2 regions of the Bacillus cihuensis genome follow, and region 2 is predicted to be linked to the other one. Evidence: predicted binding sites of a transcription regulator. Region 2 holds the regulator's gene; the other holds the start of a gene.
The links. The regulator LexA, encoded in region 2, represses DNA repair genes until DNA is damaged. The targets are predictions, from matches to a motif close to CGAACATATGTTCG.
Positions count from the first base shown of each region.

Region 1: a site for LexA is predicted at 1,837-1,850, ahead of V179_RS0125785 (carbohydrate kinase). Genes of this name have one in related genera too.

Region 1 is NZ_KI632501.1:14,833-19,275, reverse strand. Features, by position in the region: gene V179_RS0125790 (pseudouridine-5'-phosphate glycosidase) at 1-710, opposite strand, end outside; gene V179_RS0125785 (carbohydrate kinase) at 711-1,805, opposite strand; gene V179_RS0125780 (EamA family transporter) at 2,174-3,082, opposite strand; gene V179_RS0125775 (carbohydrate kinase) at 3,362-4,443, shown strand, end outside.
Region 2 is NZ_KI632495.1:75,103-79,545, forward strand. Features, by position in the region: gene V179_RS0106085 (cupin domain-containing protein) at 1-2, opposite strand, end outside; gene V179_RS0106090 (hypothetical protein) at 144-611, shown strand; gene V179_RS32305 (hypothetical protein) at 846-917, opposite strand; gene V179_RS0106105 (YHYH domain-containing protein) at 1,098-1,394, opposite strand; gene lexA (transcriptional repressor LexA) at 1,832-2,455, opposite strand; gene yneA (cell division suppressor protein YneA) at 2,612-2,917, shown strand; gene V179_RS0106120 (YneB family resolvase-like protein) at 2,933-3,580, shown strand; gene V179_RS0106125 (DUF896 domain-containing protein) at 3,656-3,892, shown strand; gene tkt (transketolase) at 4,060-4,443, shown strand, end outside.

The DNA.
Region 1 (4,443 bases), on a different contig from region 2:
TCCATAGCATGTTCTTTAGGAATTGGGTTAGCGATTACTGCTCCACCATTAAGGTTTAATTCCCATTTCGTTTTTAATGTTTCTGCAATTACGTCGATTGAATCCGTAGAGATATTTAATTTATGTTCACTACTTCTTGTGTAGAATGCTGGTAAAACTTCTGTTTCATATCCAATTACAGGAACCCCTTTTGTTTCAAGGTATTCAAGAGTAAGTCCTAAATCTAGGATTGATTTAGCTCCAGCACAAATGACAGCTACATCCGTTTGAGCTAATTCATCAAGGTCAGCAGAGATGTCCATCGTCGTTTCTGCACCTTTATGAACTCCACCAATACCACCAGTTACGAAGATTTTGATGTCTGCTAAATCTGCGCAAATCATTGTTGTTGCAACAGTCGTAGCACCAAGTTGTTTTGTAGCAACAATATGAGCTAAGTCACGTCTTGATACTTTAGCAACACCTGAACTTTTACCGAATAATTCTAATTCCTCATCTGTTAAACCAATTTTAATTTTTCCATCAATGATGGCAATAGTTGCTGGAACAGCACCGTTATCACGAACAATTTGTTCAACTTCACGAGCCATTTTTACGTTTTGTGGATACGGCATACCGTGAGAAATAATAGTAGACTCTAATGCAACGATTGCTTTTCCTTCTGCTTTTGCTTGTTGTACCTCTTGTGATAATTCAATATAGTTTTTCATTTAAATTGCCTCCATATCTAAGATAAATTGTTTTTTTGATAATTCTTGTCTAACTGTATACTTTGACATAATCGTTTTATGGGCATTGACCAAGCCAGATTTGACGATGTAATCGATTTCCTTTTTCTGTAGCCAGGAATAAATTACAGCTGAACAAAATGAATCGCCTGCACCTGTTACATCAACAACCATCGGTGTTTCGATAGCTGGAAAATAATGAACCTCTCCATTTTGACTACCTGTCATGACACCTTTTGAGCCATTCGTTACAATCACATTTTTGACACCTAACTCAAGCCATTTTTCAACTGAGTTTTTCCAACTTTCTTCATCACTGATATTAATATTCATAAACGTTTCTGTTTCATCTTTATTTACGATAAGCCAACTTACTGCATTCAAAGATTTTGGAAGCCTATCCATTTTTGGAGATGAAACAGGAATAATGACTAATGGAATATCATGTTTCGATGCGAAAAAGCACAGAAAATCAATCGTTTCACTTGGGCAATTTAAATCCGTTACGATACATTTTGCTTTTTTTAGTATATTAGTATTTTTGATTAACAACTCAGGGGTAATATTCTCAAAAACGTCCATGTCTGCTAATGCAATGGATAAATCCCCCTTCATATCTAAAACGGCTGTATAAGATCCTGTCGTCAAATTGTCACCTTGATAAACATGTTCTAAATTCATGAAAGGAGATGATAAATCATAAATTTCTTGCCACTCTGAATCATGTCCACTTGCTGAAATTAATGTTACATCCTCACCTAATCTACCTAAGTTTTCAGCAATATTTCTCGCGACTCCTCCAACTGATCTAGAAGACTTCACTGGATTAGACGTTTCATTCGTTATTTTACTTTTGGTATAGAATTTCCTATCCACGTTAGCTCCACCTATGCAAACAATAGGAGCTGTTTCATTCAAAACATAAGCCTTGCCAAAGACATACTCTTTCTTGATTAATCCAGAGATAATATTAGCAATCGATGATTTTGATAAACCTAAAATTTCTGATAACTCCTGTTGAGAGATAAATGGATTTTCTCGAATCATACCTAAAATCATCTCTTCATTTTCATTAATATCAATAGCCATTTTTACACCTCTCTTCTCCAAAACAATTGTTTGCATAACCAACATGTGTTTAGTATACGCTTACTTTTCAAATTGTCAATCATCTTTTAAATGATATTTTTATTAACAATGACATGGTTTAAAGATGCCAACTTGTCGGTTGAAACATCAAAAAACAATTGTTTTCATAACCAACATGTGTTTAGTATACGCTTACTTTTCAAATTGTCAATCATCTTAAAATAATATTTTTATTAGCAATGACATGATGTTGAAAATGCCAACTTATCAGTGTGGTTTTTATTTCGTATAACGGAAATGCAAACACCTACTAATATGTTTTTTTAAATTCAACACCATGTAAGTTTTACTTAGTACTAATGTTGCTTAACTTTGGTTTTAATTAACAATATATTACTATTAAGCATTGTTGGTAAGGTCATTCCGAGAAGAATGGTTACAATCCCAACTATTTGCAGTGTAGTAACATGTTCACTTAACAAGATGACGGACACCATAACAGCGATTGGCAATTCAATAGCACCCAATATGGATGACATACCTAATCCAACTTTAGGAATTGCAATCGTGAATAAGTATACCGGAATAATCATCCCAAATAACCCTAATGCCAACCCATACATCCAAAGTCCCCCGCTAAACAAAGTGCCATTCCAAATCACTTCCGGTGATTGAAAAACAACGGACATCATCAAAGCAAAGAATGAAACCAATACTAAACGATTAGAGGTATTCATATTTGTTGTGGCCTTCCCGTTAACAAATAAAAATAAGGAATAACAAAGTGCTGCTGCTAACCCCCATAACCATCCTTGAAAAGGTATTTGAGATACATCAACATCTATTAAACCAGCCGCTGGTATCGTCCCAATGACCAAGATTAGTAAAGATATCGTTTCAATTCGACTGGGAAATTGGCGTTTGGTTATACAAGAAATCAACATGCCGATCCATGTAAATTGAAACAACAGTACAACGGCCAAAGAAGCAGGTAAATAGTTCAAAGAACGACCATATAAAATATTAGTCAACCCTGTAAAAACACCAGCAAAGATCAGAATTTTAATCCCATTAAAGCTTAATTTTGTTCGATTTGTAACAATGAAAATAAACACCGCGATACAAAAACCAAAGAAGAATTGACTTGTCACTGCTTCAGAAACTGAAAAACCACTGCGCATGGCTAGTTTTATGATCGTTGAAACGACACCATAACTACTAGCTGCTATAACGACCAACAAAGGGTACAAATACGTTTTCATCATTATATTTCCTCCTACATGTTTATTATCCGCTCAATTATGACTATGATTTTTAGAAAACCTTCAAAAAATCATAGTCTTCAATATAATTCAAAGATAGACGTATTTACAATCTCTTTTTTTTGGTTATTATAGTTTAACCTATCATTTGTCTGTAAAACTTTCTTCAATCTGTGTAAACAGGCAGAAGGTAAAATTATTATTACTCTATTTGCAAATACACATTTACAAACATTTGTTTATATAATAAACTAAAGTTCAATAAGGGGGGGAGGTTGTGCTATGGATAAAGAGAAACAAATTTTACATTACATAAAAATGAATCCTTACATTTCACAGCAAGAATTATCAAGTAAAGTTGGTTTATCACGACCTGCAGTCGCCAATTATATCGCTAACCTGACAAGACGCGGGGAAATCAAGGGACGTGCCTATATTCTCCAAGAAGAATCGTCGATCGTCTGTATCGGAGGGGCAAACACAGACCGGAAAGCACGATCAAATCAGGAGGTGCGTTTATATTCATCTAATCCAGTAAAAATTACTGAAACTTGTGGTGGTGTAGCACGCAACTTTGCCGGGAATTTAAGTCGACTTGGTTGTAGCACTACTCTTATGACTTGCGTAGGGGATGACAAAGAAGGTAATTGGATACTGAATGAAACGAAAAGTCAAGGAGTCGATGTTAGTCAAGTATGGGTGTTACCAACAGAACGAACAGGGACTTTTACCACCTTATTAGATATAAATGGTGAAAGTATTGTCTCTATGGCTGATATGAATATTTATGAAAAAATGACAACATCCATGTTTGAGGAAAAATGGTCCTATATTGTTTCCGCTCAAGCTGTTTTTTTGGATATGAATATCCCTAAGAAATGCCTCGATTATTTAATTAATCGCTGCCGTGATGAAAACATTCCGATGTACATTGATCCGGTATCAACAGCCAAAGCACGAAAACTTCCATTACGTCTTGACGGTGTAGAAATGATTCTACCTAACCGAGAAGAGGCAGAAATACTTGCTGACATAAAAATCGACTCAATCGAGGATTGTCAATTAGCTTGTGAAATAATTAGCCAGCGTGGCGTCAAAAAAATTATTATCACACTTGGTAATCAGGGGGGCTATTATTTTTCTACTGAGGAATCTGGACACTTGCCTCCTTTTAAAACGGATGTTGTTGATGTCACAGGGGCGGGGGAAGCATTTGCTTCATGTGCAATCTATGGAATATTAAACGAAGAATCGCTTTTTAGTGCTTGCCAATTAGGTCTTGCTGGTGCTTCACTTACCCTTCAAACCGAAGAATCAATCTCCTCCTTTTTGAAACCTGAAAAAATTCATGAAATAGTAAAGGA
Region 2 (4,443 bases):
ATAACATAGTTTCACCTCTTATTATTAACTATAGGCATGTTATGTAAAAGCAATAATAAGGTTCGTATCAATTAAAAAATTCCAGTATTTTACTAATAAAGCTGATATACAAATAATATAATTTAAAAACAAGGGGGGATAGAATGTTTGAACAGGACGAAAGGTTGATTTCTGAAAGTATTGATCGTTTAGAAAGTAATGAGCTGTTGATTGTAAGTCAAAAAGAGGAATATATCAAACTTTTAGAGCTACAAGAACAAAAATTTCTCGAAAGAGCTGAAAAGGTAAAGCCAATCATTTCATACCTAAAAAAACATCATTATTCTTTTTATAATAAAAAGTTCGATTGCCGTTCGTATAAAGGCCCAATTATCGGTCGAAATGAAAATGAGGTGTACATTTACGAAGGGGAATGGTCATTAGTTACTTCAAAAAATCTACAAACAGGGAAAAAAGACTCGATGATGATTAAGACCTTTTTAGATGAAAATTCATTTAAGGATGCGATGGATGCTTTATTAGAAACGGCATTTCTGCAAGAGAATGAATTAACAATTGATCAAAAGAAAATAGAGAATGCAAACAAAGATCTCAATAGTGTATTTGGGTAAATCTGAATAAAGAATCTTTATAGATTTGTAGATTCAACATGGCGAAGGGATCACCACTTATTAACTATTTTAACTGTCAAGAAACTCTTGACAGTTCTTTTCATCTTCAATGCAATCTCCTCCCTATAATATAAAGAATATTAATATTATTTATGTCCAATTTTTTTGGTAAAAAGAAGCCGTTGTCTAAAAGCAAATGCTTTTGGACAGCCACTAAATTTTACTTTGTAATCTTTACTCTCTAGTACTACTATCCCATCGAACATTGCCACCCAATGATTCATTTGTAATGCGTAATGGAACCATAGTTGAGCCATTGGTTATTCCGCAGGTTTTGATAAATCAAACGAAGTAGTATTACCATTTGATTTAATATTAGCTTTTCTATTGCCGATATTTAAAAAATCGTTTTTGCACTTTAGATCCAGTAACTTTTTTAGTGCTACTTTCAAATTGTACAGTAACATCTAATGCCTCAAAGATTGGTCATTGGAATGGGTGTTGTGCCGTTATTATGTAGGCACTTAAATTATAGCTTTGTTTTCCACAATTAAGATAAACGCTAGCGCTAACAGTTGCAGGTTTAGATGTGCTAGGTTTAGATAGTGTTTTTGATGAACCAAGTCCATTGGTAATTACTCTCCGAAACTTAACCTCCATTTTACAATTAGTCCATCTGTAATGCCCTCCATTACTATCGGTACGCCCTGGATGAGCATCTACTTTAGGAACTTGTGTAGTTACAAGGACTAACGGAAGTAGTCCAATAGAAAGTTTTTTCATATAATATACCACTTATCAAAACATCGATTATATAAAAATAATCCTATGAATAGATATATCGATATATTATGGGTGATCTAATATCGAAAAATCTAAACTTCTTAGATTTTTTGTCGCTACATCGTTAGCTGTTGTTTCATGAGGAGTTTCCACATCATCTTTAGCATTCACTTAAAATGAATATTTTACAAATTTAAGAAGTGATTAATTATCTGTAATAATTCCAAGAAACGGTTCATATGAATGATCTAAGTGAGGTTGTCCAAAAAGACAGGGAAATCTCATGTAAATAGCTTTATTAATACGTGGCTTTATATAGGGAACAAATTGCATCCAATTTCTTCTTAATGTTATTTATTTACATGCGCTGTAGGGAGTACTCAAGATAAGTTGTTATAAAAAAATAAACCTCCTGTAATAAACAGGAGGAAAAAACATTAATGGATTTGGCGGTAAAGTCCAATTACTCTTCCAAGAATTGATACGTTCCCAAGAATGATTGGTTCCATATTGGAGTTTTCGGGCTGTAAACGGATGAAATCTTTTTCTTTAAAAAAGCGTTTTACCGTTGCTTCATCATCCTCAGTCATAGCAACAACAATATCACCATTATTCGCTGTACTTTGTTGCTTCACAATAACATAGTCGCCATCATGGATTCCAGCTTCAATCATACTATCGCCCATAATTTCGAGCATGAAGACATGTTCGTCATGTGTTGCCATCGATTCTGGAAGTGGGAAATACTCCTCAATGTTTTCAATTGCAGTAATTGGTAGACCAGCTGTTACCTTTCCGAGTAAAGGCACATTGATGACGTTGTTTTTTGGTATATTGTGCGTTTCAGATGGATCTAGTATTTCAATGGCACGAGGTTTGGTAGGATCGCGACGAATAAGACCTTTACTTTCTAATCTTGATAAATGACCGTGAACTGTCGAGCTTGAAGCTAAACCAACAGCTTCTCCAATCTCTCTCACTGAAGGTGGATAGCCTTTAGTACGAACTTCGTCTTTAATAAAATCCAATATATCATTTTGCCTTTTTGAAAGCTTAGACATACTTTCACCCCTTCTCTCTTATTCTTGTTTTTATTATATCACGCGAAAAAAAAAGATACAAACATAAGTTCGAATAATGTTGACTAAAAACAGATGTTCGGTATATACTGAGATTAACAAATTGCGAACAGGCATTCGATTTTGGAGGGAATAACGATGAAAAAACTATTAAAAAGTTATACTTATACACTTTCACTAGCAGTAATCGTGTTTATTTTTTCTTTATTTTTCTCAATGAATAAAAATTATGATAACCTTGACAAATATATCTCTATTACAGTAGATCATGGTGATACTCTATGGAAAATGGCTGAAGTATACAAAACAGAAGATTTATCGAGAGATGAGTTCATAGACTGGATTATTACTCATAATGAAATATCTGCAAATTCACTTGTACCAGGAGATTCTATTATTATACCAGTAACTAAAACAAATCTAAGTTTAGCAAGTAAGCAATAAGAAAGTTGGAAATAAATGAGAGCAATTATATACTGCCGTGTTAGTACAGAAAAAGAATCACAAGAAACATCTTTAGTCAGACAGGAAGAAGAGTTGAGAAAACTAGCAAGTAAATCAGAATTTGAAATTGTTTCTGTTATTAAAGAACAAGCAAGCGGTTACGAACTTAATCGTGATGGCATTTTTGAAATGTTAGATATCTTAAAAAAGAAGCAGGCTGACGTTCTATTAATTCAAGATGAAACGAGGCTTGGTCGTGGAAACGCGAAAATTGCCCTTTTTCATGTAATTATTAAGGAAGGTGTAAAAATTTATTCTTTATCACATGATGGGGAAATTGAACTATCTGATTCAGATTCGATGGTCATTAATATTGTCGGAATTGTTGAGGAGTACCAGCGGAAGTTACATAATATTAAAATTAAACGTGGTATGCAGCGGGCAGTTGAAAATGGATTTCGACCACAAAAAAATCTGGCCAATCAAGGAATGAGTGGTGGAAGAGAAAGAAAAGAAGTTCCAATTGAAGAAATAGTAAAACTTCGAAACAACGGACTTACATTTGCAGAAATTGCAGCAACTTTACGAGGATTTGGTTATCAAGTTTCAAAAGCAACAATAAATCGAAGATATTTAGAATACAAAGCTGTAAAAGAAGATTAATCAAGAGCAGAGAACTTGTATTTTCGCTTTTTTTTTTATAACATGACACTATTAAAAGTAAAAGGGAGCGAAAATATGTTATCGAAAGAAAAGTTAGCTCGTATAAATGAACTGGCTAAGAAGGCCAAGTCCAGCTCATTGACAGTGGAAGAAGCGAAAGAACAATCTAAGCTGAGAAGTGAGTACTTAGAAACGTTTCGGAAATCTATGTCAAATACGATCGAGCATTTGACAATTATTGACCCAGAAGGAAACGATGTTACACCTGAAAAGCTTAAAAGTATTAAAGATTCAAAAAATCGTTTACATTAATAGATGAAATAAAAAGAATATCGGTTTCGATATTCTTTTTTTGTTTGAAGAATGAGCGGATTATTGAAGGAAGACAGGGCACTTTAATAAAGTATCTGAATTATTGTTGTTTTTATCAAAATGACACTATAATATAGTAAGGGTATACATAAAGGAAGGATGGTTTTATGTTAAACAAAACTGATGCACTTTCAATCAATACAATTCGTACACTGTCAATTGATGCTATTGAAAAAGCGAATTCTGGACACCCTGGAATGCCGATGGGCGCTGCTCCGATGGCTTACACTCTTTGGACCCAGTTTATGAATCACAATCCGAAAAATCCAACTTGGTTTAATAGAGACCGTTTTGTTCTTTCAGCTGGACATGGATCGATGCTATTGTATAGTCTTTTGCATTTATCAGGCTATGATTTATCAATGGATGATATTAAAAATTTCCGCCAATGGGGTAGCAAAACACCAGGTCATCCTGAATATGGACATACTGCAGGGGTAGATGCAACAACTGGGCCTCTAGGCCAAGGTATTGCAATGGCAGTAGGTATG